DNA from 3 places in the Mesobacillus sp. MER 48 genome. Region 2 is predicted to be linked to each of the others. Evidence: riboswitches for the same ligand, from Rfam matches in the RefSeq annotation. Region 2 holds a riboswitch; each other region holds the start of a gene.
What was found. A riboswitch is a leader RNA that binds a small molecule or an ion and turns the genes downstream of it on or off. The one in region 2 is predicted to bind cyclic di-GMP.
Positions count from the first base shown of each region.

Region 1: linked by a shared signal. The riboswitch ahead of M3593_RS18740 (YncE family protein) and the one ahead of M3593_RS15915 (DUF5667 domain-containing protein) in region 2 are both predicted to bind cyclic di-GMP.
Region 3: linked by a shared signal. The riboswitch ahead of M3593_RS18575 (hypothetical protein) and the one ahead of M3593_RS15915 (DUF5667 domain-containing protein) in region 2 are both predicted to bind cyclic di-GMP.

Region 1 covers NZ_JAMAUR010000006.1:112,983-119,354, forward strand. Annotated here, with positions in the region: gene M3593_RS18725 (S1C family serine protease) at 1-294, shown strand, start outside; gene M3593_RS18730 (peptidylprolyl isomerase) at 307-1,185, shown strand; gene zupT (zinc transporter ZupT) at 1,463-2,272, shown strand; cyclic di-GMP riboswitch class I at 2,421-2,505, shown strand; gene M3593_RS18740 (YncE family protein) at 2,621-6,115, shown strand; gene M3593_RS18745 (S8 family peptidase) at 6,372-6,372, shown strand, end outside.
Region 2 covers NZ_JAMAUR010000004.1:224,720-231,091, forward strand. Annotated here, with positions in the region: gene M3593_RS15895 (MBL fold metallo-hydrolase) at 1-6, shown strand, start outside; gene M3593_RS15900 (phospholipase D-like domain-containing protein) at 565-2,583, shown strand; gene M3593_RS15905 (QueT transporter family protein) at 2,735-3,220, opposite strand; PreQ1 riboswitch class I at 3,226-3,270, opposite strand; gene M3593_RS15910 (pirin family protein) at 3,487-4,332, shown strand; cyclic di-GMP riboswitch class I at 4,404-4,486, shown strand; gene M3593_RS15915 (DUF5667 domain-containing protein) at 4,572-5,834, shown strand.
Region 3 covers NZ_JAMAUR010000006.1:82,070-88,441, reverse strand. Annotated here, with positions in the region: gene M3593_RS18590 (acyl CoA:acetate/3-ketoacid CoA transferase) at 1-1,075, shown strand, start outside; gene M3593_RS18585 (GntP family permease) at 1,113-2,555, shown strand; gene M3593_RS18580 (acetyl-CoA C-acetyltransferase) at 2,619-3,803, shown strand; gene M3593_RS18575 (hypothetical protein) at 3,857-4,081, opposite strand; cyclic di-GMP riboswitch class I at 4,356-4,440, opposite strand; gene M3593_RS18570 (hypothetical protein) at 4,680-5,024, shown strand; gene nadE (ammonia-dependent NAD(+) synthetase) at 5,076-5,897, opposite strand; gene M3593_RS18560 (lactonase family protein) at 6,117-6,372, shown strand, end outside.

The DNA.
Region 1 (6,372 bases), on a different contig from region 2:
AGTCTTGCTGATTTGGAGCAGATCCCTGAAATGTATCTCAAAAATCTGCCAGACAATGTGGACTCCGGTACGATGGTTACCAGCGTCGATCCAAATTCCGCAGCAGCCAAAGCAGGCCTTCAGGAACAAGATATCATCGTCGGCATCAATGATGCACAAGTGAAAAGTGCGAGTGACCTAAGGAGATATATGTATACCAAGCTTAAAAAGGGTGACAGTGCACAGGTGAAAATTTACCGTGACGGCAAACAGCAAACTTTGAAAGTTGTGTTGTCTGCTTCAAGTGTTGAATAATGGAGGGAAATAATGATTGCTTATATGAAAAAGAATAAATTGATGCTGACTTTTGCCGTAATTACCTTAGCACTTCTCTTGATTTTTGCAACAGCTTTTTCAAAAACAGAGACAGCAGCGAGCGTCAACGGTGAAAAAATCACAAAGGATGAATTGAACACAAAATTAACGGAGATGTATGGCGCCGATACATTGGATTCACTGATCACCAATAAAGTGATTGAAATGGAAGCTGATAAGCAAAAGGTAAAAGTAACGGGAAATGAAATAGATGAAGAACTGACAAAACTCCAAGAATCCTATGGCGGTGAAGATGCTTTTGCAGCGGCACTTGAACAGAACAAAGTGTCAATCGACAGGATCAGGGAGGACATTCACATGTATCTCCTTGCTGAAAAAATGATTAAACCTTCTATCAAAGTGACGGAAGAAGAAATGAAAACATACTTCGAGGAAAATAAAGAAAGTTTTGATCAAAAAGAACAAGTAAAAGCAAGCCATATCTTAGTCGAAGATGAGGCAACGGCAAAGAAAGTCAAGAAAGAGCTGGACAGTGGCAAAGACTTTGCTGAATTAGCCAAAGAATATTCCACGGATGCAAGCAATGCAGCTAAAGGAGGAGACCTCGGCTATTTCGGAAAGGGAGAGATGGCGAAAGAATTCGAGGAGGCAGCCTTCGGAATGAAAGTGGGGGAAGTCAGTGCCCCGATAAAAACAGACTTTGGCTACCATATCATTAAAGTTGCCGATAAAAAAGCGGCAAAGACGGCGGTATTCGAGGATCATAAGAAAGAAATCAAGGAATCTTTATTCGACCAAAAAATCCAGACTGAATATCCAAACTGGCTTGAAAAGAAAAAGGCAGATTACAAAATTAAAAGAAATCTATAGTTTTGAAGGAACCTCTGCAGCTTTGCAGGGGTTTTTGTATTTTATTCTTGCAGAAGGAGTTTCTTATACGATAAAATGTTTACTTAAGGAAACTTTTTAGGGTAAATGCATATATTGTTAGGGTAAAGGGATTCTTGCATCTTGAAAGTTTACCAAAGGAAACATTTTAGTGTAAGACTATTTTTCGAACTGTTGAATGGATTCATTCAGGTAACAGACATAGACGATGAATTCCCGTTGGGTCAGCACAAATATCGATTTTAAAAGGAGAATATCAATGACAGAGGAGATTTTATTTGCTTTCGGTTTGACATTATTTGCAGGCCTTGCCACAGGAATTGGCAGTGTCCTTGCTTTTTTTACATCACGGACGAATACAAAATTCCTTTCGCTGGCTCTTGGATTTTCAGCCGGGGTCATGATCTATGTATCGATGATTGAAATCTTTGTCAAAGCCAAGGATGCTCTCGTTTCGGCGATGGGCGTGCAATTGGGAAACTGGGCGACCGTGGGCGGTTTTTTCGCGGGAATTGTATTGATTGCCTTAATTGATAAGTTCATACCGAAGCAGGGAAATCCTCATGAACTGAAGAAAGTTGAGGATATGAACATCTCCAATAAACCTTCCAACGACGCAGCTTTATTGAAAATGGGTACATTCACTGCGCTTGCGATTGGAATTCACAATTTTCCGGAGGGAATTGCAACCTTCACCTCCGCAATCCAGGATCCTGCATTAGGTGTTGCCATTGCGATTGCCATTGCCATCCATAACATTCCGGAGGGAATCGCCGTTTCCGTGCCAGTCTATTTCGCGACCGGAGATAAAAAGAAAGCTTTCAAGCTATCATTTTTGTCCGGGTTATCAGAGCCGATCGGCGCACTGGCGGCTTACCTGTTCCTGATGCCATTCTTGAACGATATTATGTTCGGCGTCATTTTTGCCGCGGTTGCCGGAATCATGGTCTTCATTTCACTTGATGAACTGTTGCCCGCCGCGAAAAAATACGATGAATCACACCTCGCGATTTATGGGTTGGTAGCCGGTATGGCGGTCATGGCTGTGAGTTTGTTGTTGTTTATATAAATAATTGCCATAAAAGCCAGCAAATCAGCTGGTTTTTATTATAGTTTTTTACATAAAAAGAAAATTTACCAAAAATTCATTGAAATCAAACTGTGACTAATATAGTATTAAACATGAGCAAAAAGTAACAAAAAACGACAAAAATTGTCAACGATAATGGCAAACACGACTAAAGTCGCGGACGCAAAGCCACGGGTCTAAGGCAGGAATGCTATGATAGCCGGGTTGCCGAATTGAAAAGAAACTTATCAGCTTCTTTTTGGCAACGGTACCCGTATGTATTGGGCGCGTTGACAGAAAGGAGTTTTTTTAGTTTATTTCAATAAAAACAGTGTGAGAGGAGAAGTTATGAAAACTCGAATATTAAATGTAGGATTAATTTTTTTCTTAATACTATCTTCATTAAGTCCGATATTTCCAAGCACGATCGCTACAGCAGAAGCCACTGGCCAGTTAAAAATAGAAGGCAGTTTAGCTGACTGGATATTTGACCAGCAAACAAACCAAATTTATGCCGTAACTGCAGAAGGAAATCTTCAAATTTTATCCGCTGCTACTTTGCAATTGGAAAAGTCAGTTTCATTGCAAGGCAGGCCTTCTGATATTAAAAAGGTAAACAACGAATTGTATATTGCATTGCCAGATACTAAGAAAATTGTTGTCTTCGATCTAACTACAACTGAAATTACAGAAGAATATATTACTACACTTGGTGCTCCGTATAGGATCGAAATTACCGGTGATAAGCTGTTTTATGTTGAGGAAGATCAAGATTCGCGTCTTTATGAATATAATCTTACTACTTTTCTAGATAAAGAGATTACTATCCAGGGAGATACATATTCTTCTTTCCATGAGCCAGACTTAATATTGAATAACGAAAAGGATACTTTATATATTGCTGAATCAGGCATATCAGGTTCGACAATTGAGGCGATATCAACCACTGATTATTCATTAAAGTCAGAAATGACATATGATGATAGCTATGGTTTTAGTTATCCAGAAAGAAATCTAATTCTTGATGGGAATGATATATTTTTCGCAGGCAGAAAGCTGGATTCACTTAATCTAGGTAATATTCACGGTTCATACCTTGAAGATCCAGAATCTGAAACTGCGGCTAAAATCCTCGGAACAGATGAGAATTTTGTATATACGAAATCAGGTGTTTTTAAAAGGGATACGTATCAAAAAGTTCATTCATTTTCCTTTAAGGTGGAAGAACTTTTAGTCGGGAATGGCGAGCTTTATTTGTACAATGTCACTGACGGCACAATCCAGAAATCAACTGCTTCTTTTACGGCTCCTGCAGCTCAATTCAATGAACCTGTAAACAATAAACTATCATTGCCACCCCTTCAAGATTGGGTAATGGATGAGGCGAACAAGAAGATATACGCAATTTCAAAGCATGATAATTTGCTGCTTTATATCAACTCTGAAACATTGGAAGTAGAACACGCCAGGTTCATTGGTTCAATGCCAACTGATATTGACCGTGTTGGAAATCAGTTGTACATTGCAAATTATGGTGGTACGAATATCTCTGTTACTGGCTTGAATCATGGGGATAGTATCAGTACAGTGACTACTACCCAGTCACCATACAATATTGCAACAGACGGAACAGATTTATATTATGTACCTGAAGATCAACATGTGAAAATCTATCATGTTGATTTAACAACACAGACAGAAAGTCAAGTAGGTTCAGACACATACTTTGAAGCTGATATTGAATTCGATTCTGTTAATAATCGTCTTTATTTAGGTGAATCAGGCAGTTCTGGATCAAATTTATACATCCTGAATCCCCAAGATGGTTCCGTGGTTGCGGAAGATGGCTTAGGATTTTCATATCCATCAAGGAAAGTCATTGTGGATAACAACGACATTTTTTATGCTGAGCACCAGTTAGGCAATCCTGGTATTGCCGAAAGGAAATGGAATTATCAGTTTGAGATATTGAATGTAAATGATTCCTATGTTTTTACTGAAGAGGGAATCTATAACCGGGCTGATCACCGCAAGGTCTATGGTTATCCTGAAGCTGCGGAAGTACAATTTATTGAAATGGATCAGGCAGGCCAAATATTCATCTATCTCTCTAACAAACAAGCATTATATCGATTCGAATCTCTCACCGCTTTAAAAGAGCAGCTAGTAAAAAATCTTCAGGTTGGATTCAATCCGGAAGATGCATTTCAGTTGAGTTGGGATACGGCAACAGGAGATGGATATTACCTTTACTCAAAAAAATCAACAGAAACATCATTTGATAAGCTGGACGACTCTTTAATAATAAATAACTCATATGTACTTACTGACATGCAATTGAAAAGTATGTACGGAGAAACCGTTACCTTTGGAGTTAAATCATTATTTGGAGGAGCCCATTCTCCTCAAATGAATACTGTTCCATTTACATTTGAAATACCAGTACCTGAAAATTTCACTGCAGATATGACAGAAGGAACACTTAACTTCAATTGGGATTCCGTAAGGTTAATGGATGGGTACAATCTTTACTACTACACAGAATCAGATCCAACCGTGAAGAAACTAAATGAGTCACTCGTTTCAACTAATTCATACAAACTAACAAGTGAGTTATTTAACCAGTGGAGCGGGGAAACAGTTTATTTTGCTGTCGCTTCATCAGTTAATGGGAAGGAATCAGACAAATCGAATGTTTTCGAATACAAATTTCCTATTTTGCCACCGGCGAATTTTACTGGAGAATTCTTTGAATTAGGGTTTTTGAGACTTGAGTGGGATGCAGTATCGAATATTGATGGATATAGCATCTATTATCATATGGACTCAAATCCTGCGCCGCAGAAATTGAATGAAGAACTTATTAAAGGAACCTCAGTTCTTATTCCGATAGAAAACTTCAAAAGCTGGGCAGGGAAGAAAATCTACTTTACTGCTACAGCAACCAAGAATAACGTTGAGTCTAAAAAATCGAATGTATATAGCTATGTTTTTAGTGGAGAAGAGCCTCCAGTTAAAGAAGATCCGATAGAAGTTCCTAAAGATCAAAATGGAGAAGAAAGTGGTACAACCGAAGAAATCGACACAGATCCCTCTGATTCGCAAGAAGACAAGGAAGATTCAGAAGGAAATACAGTGATAGAACATACTCGGACAATTATTATTCCTTCTCTTATTATTAAAGGTGATAATGTAACAGTTTCTGACAATATGGTTAAAAGATTGCCTAACGGTGGTATTCTGAAAATCAATTTAAAAGATGACACCACTTCTATTAAAAATGTTGTTTTTTCTGCAGAACAATTAGAAATCATCAAGAAGACAAATGCGACAGTTTCAATTGAAAAAGGATCAACGACTGTAAATATTCCTGCAGAGATTTTTGAAGGAATCAGTGAAGAAGTTTCGGTCAAAATTCATAAATTGAATACTTTGCCAAATGGAGAAAGTATCCCTGAGGCACTCAGCGAAATTTATGATTTTACGATTAATTACGGTACTGATGTATTAAGCCATTTTTCAAAACCAGTAACGCTTTCTTTCAAAATTGACCCTGAAAAGGTTAAGGATCCAAACCAGGTAAAAGTGTATTATTGGAATCCAGAAAAAGAAGAGTGGGAGGAAATTGGCGGCACATATTATAATGGCGTGATATATGCCGATACAAACCATTTCAGTATTTATACTGTATTTGAAACCTCTGCAACTCAATCTGAACCTGATGAAGGTATTGCACTTCCCAATACAGCAACAAATGTCTACAATAATATTTTATATGGCATGATTTTAATAGTATTGGGTTCTGCCGGTGCTTTTATCTACAGAAAACGACGTACAATATAATTCATGGCGAAGCCTCAACCTGAGGCTTCTTTTTTTGGTGTTAAATGTCGAAAAGTGGTCACTTATTTAGTACTTTAGATATTGGGAAAATTTAAAAATAGAACTTTGTACATGAGACTTTTATGTAAACGTGTATTTTTACCTGATTCGAAAGGCTCAAAAATGAATAGTTTAGCATATTGTCGTTATCAGAATATTTTAAATATAATAGATTCTGTAAAACCCGCAACACCATAAAATGCAGAGGAGTGGTTAGA
Region 2 (6,372 bases):
TATTGATTTTAAAAGTCATGTTAGTGATAACATGGCTTTTTTTGCTGGGGATTGTTGCTTAATGTATGGCAGCTCTTAGATGACTCGCAACTATTTCAGTATTGCTTTTGTGATAGATATCTCTAACGGACACTTTTCGCGAGAATGGCTGTAAAACTGTCCGATAGAGGGGTTCTAACGGACACTTTTTCATAGAAAGGTTGTAAGAGTGTCCGATAGAGAGGTTCTAACGGACACATTTTCCGAGAATGGTAGTAAAACTGTCCGAAAGAGTCGCATTAGCCAAACCTAGAGGGATATTATTTCCGATTCTAAAGGTTTTTGAAATAAAAAGGCAGTGAAGGAAAAATAATTTGATCCCATTCCATGCTGAATGGTTTTTTTTATCGGTAAATGGCACGGGATTGGAAGCTGCCTGGGTCATTCGTTTCTGTTGTGATATTCTACACAAATTTAAACTCCTTAAAAAGACTCATTTTTTGAAAAATTTACATTTTCATCATATTTCGACAACTTTTTTACATTATGATTATCTTGGATTTATATTTGAGGAGGTAGTCAAAGTTGAAGAAGTTGATTTCTGTTTTTCCTGCAATTATTTTATTTTTTTTCACGCTTTACCCATCATTCCTGCCCGCTGTATCAAAGGTGGAAGCAGCAGGGACTGGGAATGTCGTCATCAATGAAATCGCCTGGATGGGCACGAACAACAGTTATAGCGATGAGTGGATTGAGCTTTACAACAATTCAGGTTCTGATGTGGTGCTCGATGGCTGGCAGCTCAATGCCACGGATGGTGCCCCGGCAATCAAGCTGAGCGGGACGATTCCGGCATATGGCTATTTTTTGCTGGAAAAGACAGATGACCAATCCGTAACAGGGATCCAGGCTGATCAGATTTACAGCGGCTCGCTTGGCAATACAGCTGAATATCTGAAATTAATGAATGCCGCAGGTGCTGTTATAGATGAGGTCGACTCATGGTATGCAGGTGATAATACGGCAAAAGCGACAATGGAACGGATTGATCCAGCTGTTGCCGGACTTGATTCGACAAACTGGGCGACAGCCAATGCAAGTTATGCCGATGGCCTTGGGACTCCAAAGGCCCTGAATTCAACGGCCACTGATGGCAGCGGTTCGGGTGGTGATGCCGGCGGAAATACAACTCCTCCTGAAACGCCAAGTGTTTGTGATGACAGGACGCAGCGCCTGAATAATGTTTCTGAGGCAGAAGGCGCGATGAATGTCTATTTTAATAAATGTGCCTTTCCGCAATATGCTTCTGCGGGGAACGAAGCGAACTATAATGTAAACTTTGAAGATATCTTAATCAAAAGATTAAATTCTGCAACAACGAGCATTGACTTTGCCACCTATGAAATCAACCTGCCGCGAGTGGTTGATACATTGATCCAGAAGGCGGCACAGGGTGTGGATGTGCGAGTGATTGCGGATTCCAAGGAAGCAGCAGACCCGCATTACGCAGAACGATTTGAAACAATGCGGCTCTATCTTGAAAAAATGAAGCGCGGGCAGGATGCGGTCATTGGAACTGAGGATGATATTGTCATTTTTTCAGACTCACCTATGTTTGCCGTTGAAGACAGTGCCAAAAGAACGGAAAAGGGATTGCCTGCCGGCGTTACAGATATTGAGCAAGTAACTGTGACAGTTGGAAACAGTGATACTACTGGTCGGCTTTTTGTTGAAGCAGAGGAAAAATCGGCAGGAAGCTACTATGGGCCAGGAAACCAGATGCATAACAAATTCGCAATAGTGGATGATCGCTGGGTATTCACAGGAACCTGGAATTTTACCGTGACAGGCCTTTATGGTACTGATGAAAACATGCAGCAGGGCATCCTTGACGGCAACCAAAACCAGATTGTTGAAATTAACTGGCCACAGCTTGCCGGCATCTATGAAACAGAATTCAATGAGATGTGGGGAAGCAATGCATTGAATCCAGATCCAGTTGCTTCAAACTTCAGCACGCGCAAAACAGATAACACCACACATGTTTTAGATATCAATGGTAAGAAGGTTGAAATCTATTTTTCAGCTGGGGATAACGCTGTTGGCAAAATGGCTGATGTGATTCGGAATGAAGCTGACTTTAATACATACTTCTCGATTTTTGCATGGAGCGACCAGGCGTTAGCGGATGAATTGAAGAATAAGTGGGAGGGTTCCTATAATGATATGGAAGGAACCTTGACTGGATTTGATGTGAAAGGTTTGTTCGATTCGGATTTCTGGAACCAGTGGTGGTCCGCGAGTGTGGATATGACAGGGAGGACTGCTTCGCAAACCAGTGTGAACAATCCTAACACACGCTGGAACAATCCCGCACCAGTCTATGCGGATGCAGAAATACGCAAACTTCACAGTAAAACCATGCTGATTGACGCCGATACAAACAGTGACCCTACTGTCATCGTCGGATCGACGAACTGGAGCAACAATGGAAACAATGTTAATGACGAAAACATGCTGATCATTCACGATGCAGCAGTTACGAACCAATTTCTTCAGGAATTCAATGCCCGTTACGTCCAGGCTGGCGGAGTATTGCAGTAGTTTGAGTACAGCATGAGCAAGGAAGAGTTACATCATACAAGAAGGCAAAACGAGTGAAATCGTTTTGCCTTCTTTTTATTTCACTGCCTGTGGAGCAGGGGTGATGGACATTTGCTTTTCCTGACTTTTCTGCTGAACCGTTTATTTAAAATTATACCAACTTCTCAAGATTCACTCGTTTATGGATCGCAAGCATCACTGGGATGCCGACAGCCATTACGATGAATTCACCTGCGGCTGTTGTCAGCCATGTGAACCAGAACGGCAGCTGGAATGCTAGATTCAATTCAAGCGCAATCAGGAACATCGTGAAGGTGAACACCAGAGTATTCACAAACATCCGGCCGATGATATTCTTGATATATTTTGCAGTGAAAATCGTAATCCATAAAGAAATCACTGACTGGCCAACCCCAAAAACAAGGTCATAAGCGATCATCGGGGAAAAGAGCAGGTTTGTTAAAAACACACCTAATACAATTCCGAAGAAAAATTTTTTGTTAAAAACAATCAGGTGGTTGAACATTTCCGATACGCGGAACTGTACATTGGTAAAGCCGAATGGCTGGATAACTGCGGAAACGGCAATATACAATGCAGCAAGAATCCCGTTTCGGACAATCATTCTCGTATTCATTTTCATCTCTCCTAGTTTTTTTACGTGGGATGGTTACGAACCACGATATTTAAAAGCCAAATTTATATTATATAGGATGAAAGACCTTCTCACAATGGCATTTTTCTAGAATAGCAGTTTGGGACTTGGACTCTGATTAAGATAGGGTTTATCTCAGCTTAAAGTATCTTTGATTTAAAATAATACCTGCGATTGGTATAATTTAATGCAACTGGGAAGGTAAAATGACCTGTAAAAATTGAAGTACCTGGAAAGGGGATATAAAAATGTTTAAAAGAGATATAAAAAAGCATTGGACCGTTCAATATGAAGAGAGGGTCATGCCGCATGTGCAGGCAGGAATGGTACTGAACCCGCAAGACTGGAGGGAACTGGACCCGTTCATTCTAATGGCGGAGGACTGGTTCAAGCGCGGAACCTTTTCCGACCATCCACATCGCGGCTTCCAAACGATTACGTTTGTCATTGACGGCAGACTGGAACATATCGATAATCATGGAGGCCACAGCATCCTGGAGGCAGGGGATATCCAGTACATGAACGCCGGCAGCGGAGCGAGGCATGCCGAGGAGGCGGTGGAAAACGACATTGCCCATACGCTGCAATTATGGCTGAATTTGCCTGGAGAGCTGAAAGGCACAACCACTTCTTATCAGAATGTATATAACGAAGAGGCGCCTGTTGTCCCATTCGATGGCGGCACACTGAAGGTCTACTCAGGAGAAACCGCGGGTGTAAAGGGACCGTTGGAACCATTGGTGCCATTTGCTTTATCTGAAATTCGCCTGTCAGAAGGTGCTGAATTCACATATGAGCTTCCAGAGACACATAATGCGTTCCTTTATGTACTTTCAGGTGAACTTGAAGCTGGTGAAAGCAAGACCAACCTAAAGAAATCTTCAGCAGCAACTTTAACTTACAATGATGTTGGCAAAGGCTTAAGCGCCCTATCTTTGAAAGCGAATAAGCGCTCAAGAGTTTTGGTTTACTCTGGCCAGCCAATCAAAGAGGAAGTCGTTGCATACGGTCCATTCGTCATGAATTCAATGGAAGAAATCCGCCAGGCATACCGGGATTACCAGGAAGGGAAATTTGGCGGGGAAGCGAAGTAGCTGTGGTGCAAACTTTAAAAATTTTTATTTATTTTTTCGTGTCGAATAAGTATGATAAAAGTAGAATTAAAATCCGATAAAGGCAAATCCAGGGAAACCTGGGGACGCAAAACTACAGGGGCTAAAGTCATGACCATGCCAGCCAGTTGCCGAAGGTTCACATAGTCGATTTATGTGTGCTGCTCTTCGGACAGCACTTTTTTGATTTTAATTCCAATATATTAGTGGGGGAAATTGGAATGAAAAAGTTTTTCGCATCAACAATTTTGATCGGGTTGCTTGCTTTTGGTACGGGAGTATCCGCAGAGGAAGTTATTGAAACTGCAGATCCCGGAACGACACCAGACGAGTTTTTATTTACGTTTGATCAATTATTTGAAGAATTGAAGCTTTTAATTACCTTTGATGATGAAAAGGAAGCCGAGCTGCTTTTAGAGTTTGCGAACGAGAGGCTGGCTGAGGCGGCAGCTATGTCAGAGGAGGAAAAGACAGAATTCGTACAAGAGGCGTTAAAAGATTATTTAGAAACGCTTGAGGAAGCGCAAGAGAAGGTCACGGAGGTCATTGTTGAAGACGGGACCGATTCCGATGGAGAAGACCGGCTGACAGAAGAGTTGGAAAATGCAGCTGATCTTGAGGAAGGGCTTACCGAAGAACTCGAAGATGAATTGAAGGAAGAAGTTGAAGAAGCAACAGAACAAGCAAAGATCGTTGCTAACGTGGTAAAGGATCTTGATCAGGATAGGGTAGCCCAGCTGCGTGAGCAGGAGTTGGGTTATGGACAAATCGCACAAATCTTCTGGCTTGCAGAGGCAGCTGGCAAGACAGTGGAAGAGATTGCCGTTTTATATACAGAGGAAAAGGTTGGTTTTGGAAAGGCAGCCAAGCAGCTGGGTGTCCATCCTTCACAGTTGAAAGGACTGGCAGCAGGTAAAAAAGAATCTTCAGTCGATGAAGAGACTGATGCAGATGATAGTGGTGAAATTTCAGAAGATGAAGGCTCCTTAGAAGCAGAACAGCCTGAAGAAGAAATGGAAACTGAGGAAGGAAATGTGGAGACTGAATCGGCTGACCAGCAAGTTAATATTGCAGCCGCTACAGTTGCCGGCACGGTATCGAAAACGACTGCTTCAAAAGTAGAAGAAAAGAAAGTAAATGCAGAAAAGAAGGCGGAAGAAGCCGCTGTGAAGGCTGCTGAGAAGAAAGCTGAAGCTAAAAAGAAAGCGGAAGAACAAAAGCGCGAAGCAGAAAAGAAGGCTGAAGAAAAGCAAAAAGAAGAATCAGCAAAAGCTGAAGAGAAGCGTAAGGAAGAAATGAAAAAAGCTGAAGAGAAGCGTAAAGAAGAAGCGAAAAAAGCTGAAGAGAAGCGTAAAGAGGCAGTAAAAGAAACAAAGAAGAATAAAGAAAAGCAAGAAGATGACGAAGTGGAAGACGACGAGCAGGAAGATGATGACAGCCACGGTAATCCAAACAATGAAAAAGAGAAGAAAAACGGAAAGTAAGTTTACAGGTACTATTCGATAGAGGAAACCGATCCGCTTAGAATATTTGACTGTATTCAAGTTTTTATGTACGATGATAGTATCAAAATGAATAGTTCTCCTAAAGGGGAGTAGCTTTTACAACAGAGTCGTCATTCCGGAGGTCACTCCCGGCTTTGTTGGCAACAATCGTTGTTAGCAAGACCTTTGCCAAATATGGTGAAGGTCTTTTATTGTTTTCTTACCTTCACCAGGGCAGGTGAAGGTTTTTTTATTATATTTTCGGTTGCGCTAAAGCCGTTCCGTAGTATATAGCCCGAAAAAGCTCCCATAGGAAGATTTGAGTCACATAAAAAGGGAATATGTGCCCGGAAAAGTGCGAACGTGAGGATTTAGGTCACATAAAAAGGAAATATGTGCCCGAAAAAGCGCCGGTAGGAAGATTTGGGTCACATAAAAAGGGAATATGTTCCCGGAAAAGCGCCCACAGGAAGATTTGGGTCACATAAAAAGGGTATATGTGCCCGAAAAAGTGCCCACAGGAAGATTTGGGTCACAT
Region 3 (6,372 bases), on a different contig from region 2:
TCTGCTGAAAGGTTCGGTTTCCGATGAAAACGGTAACATCAGCTTCGAAAAGGAACCGCTTACACTAGAAATCCTATCCATCGCCATGAATGCACGCAATAGCGGAGGCAAGGTGATTGTCCAGGTAGAAAAGATTGTCAAAAACGGTTCAATAGATCCTAAGCTTGTGGCTATACCGGGAATACTCGTCGATTATGTGGTTGTTGTTGAAAACCCGGCCAACCATATGCAGACATTCGGAACACAGCACAATGAAGATTTTTACCGGAGCGATGTTGTTCATAAGCAATCCGATAAAAAATATCCCCTTAACGAACGCAAGGTGATCGCGCGCCGTGCAGCCATGCTATTGAACGAGGATATCAAAGTACTGAATTATGGAATCGGAGTGCCTGAAATTATCGCACATGTCCTCCAGGAGGAAGGAATGAATGACCAATTCACTCCAACTCTTGAGCCTGGTGCAATTGGCGGCACAGCAGCAGGCGGGCTGGATTTTGGCTGCTCAATCGGGCCACAGGCGATCATTGATCAACCATATATGTTTGACTATTACGATGGCGGCGGAATTGATGCTGCATTCCTTGGCCTGGCTCAATGTGATACTAAAGGAAATATTAATGTTTCAAAGTTCGGCCCTAAAATTGCCGGATGCGGAGGATTCATCAATATTACCCAAAACGCCAGGCAAATCGCTTTTTGCGGAACCTTCACTGCCGGTGGCTTAAAGGTAGGGACCGGCAAAGGGAAGCTTGAAATCCTCCAGGAGGGCAAAGCAAAAAAATTCATCGAAAATGTAGAGCAAATCACTTTCAGTGGTGATGTGGCACGTGAAAATAATAAAAGAATCATCTATATTACCGAACGAGCCGTTTTTGAACTTTTGCCTGAGGGATTGACGCTTACAGAGATTGCCCCTGGCATCAATTTAGAAAGAGATATCCTTTCCCAGATGAATTTCAGGCCATTGATTGCCAAAGACTTAAAATTAATGGACAGCAGGATTTTCATGGATGAACCTATGGGTTTAAAGGATAAAAAAACTCCTGGCTTACGAAATATTGCAGCAATCTGATCCATCAAAACTTGTGTTTTAGAAAGGAGTTCCCCATATGGAGCTATTCATTATACTATTAGCCCTTGGATTATTGATGTTCACAGCTTACAAAGGGTATTCAGTCATCCTTTTTGCACCAATCGCTGCCCTTTTGGCTGTGCTGCTGACGGACCCAAGCCACGTACTGCCCTTTTTCAGCAACATCTTCATGGAAAAGATGGTCGGATTCATCAAAAACTATTTTCCAGTTTTCCTGCTTGGTGCAATTTTCGGTAAGGTAGTCGAAATGTCTGGGATTGCCGAATCCATCGCTAAGTCCATCATTAAATTGGTTGGCGGCACCCGTGCCATTCTAGCAATCGTGTTGATGGGCGCTATATTAACATACAGCGGGGTTAGCTTGTTCGTTGTGGTATTTGCCATCTATCCTTTTGCTAAAAACTTATTCAGAGAAGCGAACATTCCTAAAAGGCTTATTCCGGGAACGATTGCCCTTGGAGCGTTCACATTCACGATGGACGCACTTCCAGGCACGCCCCAGATCCAAAACGTTATTCCAACAAGCTTCTTCGGGACTGATATTTACGCGGCACCTGCCCTCGGGATCATTGGTGCAATCCTTGTTTTCACATTAGGCATGCTTTATCTTGAAACTCTTAGAAAGAGAGCTGCAAAACGCGGCGAAGGTTTCTACGGATTTGATAATGCAGAATCCGCTGCTGCAGCAGAAGCTGAGGCACTAGATGAAGGTGTCAGCAACATTGACATGACTGCTAAAACGAGCACAATAAGAGCTGTACTTGCATTCGTACCATTAGTGCTTGTTGGTGTAGCTAACAAATTCTTCACAGTGAATCTGCCAAAATGGTATCCGAATGGGTTTGATTTTTCAAAGATTGGTCTTGAATCCTATGGTACGGTCCAGATGGCTGGAGTAGTTGGAATCTGGTCCGTTGAACTGGCGTTGATTCTTGGCATCCTGGCTACTCTTTTATATGACTGGAAGAAGGTTACCGGAGGATTTAAAGTTGGAGTCAACACTGCAATAGGCGGTGCCTTGCTTGCATCGATGAATACTGGGGCTGAATACGGTTTTGGCGGAGTCATTTCCTCTCTTCCAGGATTCTCTGTTGTGAGTAAAGGAATTTCAACAACATTCACAGATCCGCTCATCAATGGAGCAGTAACGACTACAACTCTTGCAGGTGTGACTGGATCTGCTTCAGGCGGTATGGGGATTGCTTTGAGTGCAATGGCTGATACTTACATGAAGGCAATCACAGAATTCAATATCCCGCCGGAAGTCATGCACCGTGTCATCTCGATGGCATCAGGCGGAATGGATACACTTCCTCACAACGGTGCAGTTATTACTTTGCTTGCTGTTACCGGATTAACTCATAAACAATCTTATAAAGATATTTTTGCTATTACTGTAATAAAAACATTGGCTGTATTCTTCATTATTGCAGTCTACAAGTTAACTGGACTAGTATAATAATAACAACAAAGGGGGAGCAATTCCCCCTTTCTTAACTTTAATTCGGAAGGGGCAGTAAAAATGGAAAATTCAATTGTGATTGCAAGTGCGGTCAGGACCGCTACAGGAGCTTTTGGCGGAGCTTTTTCAAAGGTATCTGCAGTTGATCTTGGAGCGGCCGCTATTAAGGCTGCATTGGAAAAAGCAAATATTAGTGCTGATTCCGTCGATGAAGTCATCATGGGAAATGTCCTTCAAGCCGGGCTTGGTCAAAATCCGGCACGCCAGGCTGCCATGAGAGCAGGACTTCCAGAGACATGCCCATCCATGACAATCAATAAACTATGCGGCTCAGGTTTGAAGGCCGTTCACCTGGCATATCAGGCAATTGCAGCAGGTGAAGCCGATATCGTTGTCGCTGGCGGAATGGAGAATATGAGCCAGGCGCCTTTCGTTCTCAAAGGTGCGCGTGAAGGCTTCAAAATGGGCGACCAAAAACTCGTTGATACATTGCTTGGCGATGGACTCGTATGTGCATTTAATGACTACCATATGGGTATTACTGCCGAAAACCTTGCCGAAAAATATGAAATCTCGCGCAATGAACAGGACGCTTTCGCAGTCAAGAGCCAGAATCGGGCAGAAGCAGCGATCACTTCCGGACGCTTCAAGGATGAAATCGTCCCTGTAGAAGTGAAACAGCGTAAAGGCGATCCTATTATTGTCAATCAGGATGAGCATCCTAAATTCGGCAGCACTCTTGAAAAGATTGGCAAGTTACGGCCTGCGTTCAAGAAAGACGGAACCGTAACCGCAGCCAATGCTTCTGGAATCAATGATGGCGCAGCTGCAGTTGTGGTGATGAGTGGCAAAAAAGCAAAAGAACTAGGAGTTACTCCACTTGTAACCATCAAGGCGAATGCTTCTGCGGGCGTTGATCCATCCATCATGGGTATTGGGCCTGTTAGCGCTGTTAAGAAAGCCCTTAAGAAAGCGGAAATGGAGTTAACGGATATCGATTTAGTAGAGGCGAATGAGGCATTTGCGGCACAGGCTCTTTCCGTCATGAAGGAACTTGGCATGAGCGAGGAGAATGTAAATGTCAACGGCGGTGCCATTGCGCTTGGCCACCCAATTGGAGCAAGCGGAGCAAGAATTCTAGTCACACTCATCCACGAACTTAAGAAACGAGAACAAAAATACGGACTGGCCACCCTCTGCATAGGCGGCGGAATGGGTGTCGCAACGATCATCGAAAATGTTTAATCAATAGAAAAAGCCTGTGGTCCGCACCACAGGCTTTCATATTTTAGTAGTTATCAAACTACATAATCTTCAGTTAATTTACTGCATGCATTTGATAGATTCTCAAGGCATTCCCTTCTTAGCCTCTCGTCACAGATGAAATCATTCCGAAGCTCTTCTTCCAGCTTCATTTGTATCTGCTGAATTTCTTCCTGGAACCTTTCCCTTTTTTCAACATCTGTTAAATGAAACTCTATCTCCCGTTCAAAGTACTCTACCGTCCCAAACAATACAGTCAACGTTTCCTCCACCTTCCATTCTATTTTTCAAAAATCCTTTTTCCTAAAAACAAAACCTGCCAAAAGGATTATTTTCACTCGTCCTGTCAAGATACTTAAGTTTTATTTATCCTTTCTCACACTCGGCAAACGTGAAATTCAGTTCTTTTTGCATGATTGTGCAGAATGGACCAGGAAGAATAAAAAAAACCCTCCAAAAAAGACGGCGGATTTCCTTTGGCAAACAGTCAACCAATACCATTCACCGATATGTTCTATACTCATCCGATCTTTTATTGGCAACCCGACTATCCTAGCAGCATGGCCTTAGACTCGTGGCTTTGCGTCCTCACCTTTCGATAAGTTTGCCTTTTTCAGTTCTACTTAAAATATAAAACTTTAGAACCATACTTTCAACAAAATTCGCCAATTAATTACAAAGATGAGTCTAATTTCCTATAACTTTGTGATCGCATGAAAGATAGACAACCCTTTCAGGCGCCAACTTTGATTAGCGCATTGTTTTCACAATGTAATATCCCAGCAATCTCTATGTAAAGTTCAGTTGCTAGAATAAAAGGAAGAAGCTTTATTACAGGCGAATGGCAGGAGGATCCTTATGGAACAGCATGTTAAAAAGTCGCTAGATGAATGGAAAGCAGAAATTGAAGAGATTCTTAAAGAAATAGATGCGGAGTATGACGAAGTTAAAAATGAGCTTAAAGTGTATACATATAAATTCAACATCACGAAGCAGGTTGTCCAGTCAACAGTGAATCCGGACCTGAACAGGAAGATTCGCGAATTGTATCATCAGCCATTTGAGGAGAAATTCAATGATTTGAAAGAGTATATCAAGGAGTTGGAAGAAAAAAAGCGGGTCTTCCAGATGTTCACCGATAAAATCGACAAAGTGACAGACAAAGAGGATGCGCCACAGTTAGCTATTGCGCAAACTGAATAAAAAGGAAAGCCTGGCTTTTGGTTGAAAATCTTAGCCAGGCCTTTTTTGTGCTTATTCCTTCCACCATGAATCAAACATGGACGCTGGAACATGCCGTTTATGCTCTGAAGCAAGATATCTGCCCTCAATTTTGGCAGCTGCTGCTTCGTCGATCTGCTTTCCTTCAAGATAATCATCGATTACTTCATAGCTGACGCCAAGTTCGGTTTCATCAGATTGAAGCGGCTTGTTGTCTAAAAGGTCAGCGGTAGGCTCTTTCAGATACAGTCTCGATTCTGCATTCAATGCTTTGAGCAGTTCCCTGCCCTGGCGCTTGTTCAAGCCGGTAAGCGGCAGCAGGTCAGCTCCTCCATCCCCGTATTTTGTGAAAAATCCGGTTACTGCTTCAGCAGCATGGTCTGTCCCAATCACCAGCAAGCCGTCCTGCCCGCCGATAGCATATTGGGTGATCATCCGGATCCTTGCCTTTGCATTTCCTTTGTTAAAGTCTGTCATCTTCTCGCCAATCGCTTCCTCGAACTGGGTATTGAAGGTGTCGACAGCAGGCTGGATATTGAAGGTGATCGTTTGATCCGGCTTGATGAATTCCAGTGCTTTCTGAGCATCATCCTCATCTTTTTGCACCGCATAAGGAAGTCTGACAGCGACGAATTTGGCATCCTTGCCTTCTGACCGCAATTCCTCCGCAGCCATTTGCGCAAGTTTCCCCGCCAGAGTGGAATCCTGGCCGCCGCTGATGCCTAGAACGAACCCTTTCGCCCTTGATGTAAGCAAATATTCCTTCAAAAAATCGATTCTTTTCCTGATTTCTTGCTGGGGATCAATTTGCGGCTGCACATTCAAATCTTCAATTATCTGCTTTTGCAAGCTCATGATAACCCTCCTAATTCACGAAAAACTATTCAAAAAAGAGCATATCCCTTCTAAAGTCCAAAGTCCAGATTTTCGTCAGAAAACCTAACATCCCAATACCAAAAATGCTCATGTTTATTTTACCCATTACCATGGTGGACGTAACATTTTGTCTGCCATGATTTTTTTGCTAGACTATAAACCATAGTATTAACGCGAATTAAATTGGAGGCATTCATAATGGCAACCCATGAAAAGTTCAAAGGCTATTTCGGTACCTATACAAAAGGCAACAGCGAGGGGATCTATTCTTTCACATTGGATGCGGCAAATGGAAAAATCCTTGATGTGGAACCAGCTGCAGCTCTGGAAAACCCTACTTACCTGACAATCAGCGATGACAACCGCTTCCTTTATGCAGTCGCAAAAGAAGGTGATTCCGGAGGAGTTGCAGGCTTCAACATTCTTGACTCCGGAAAATTATCTTTCATCGATT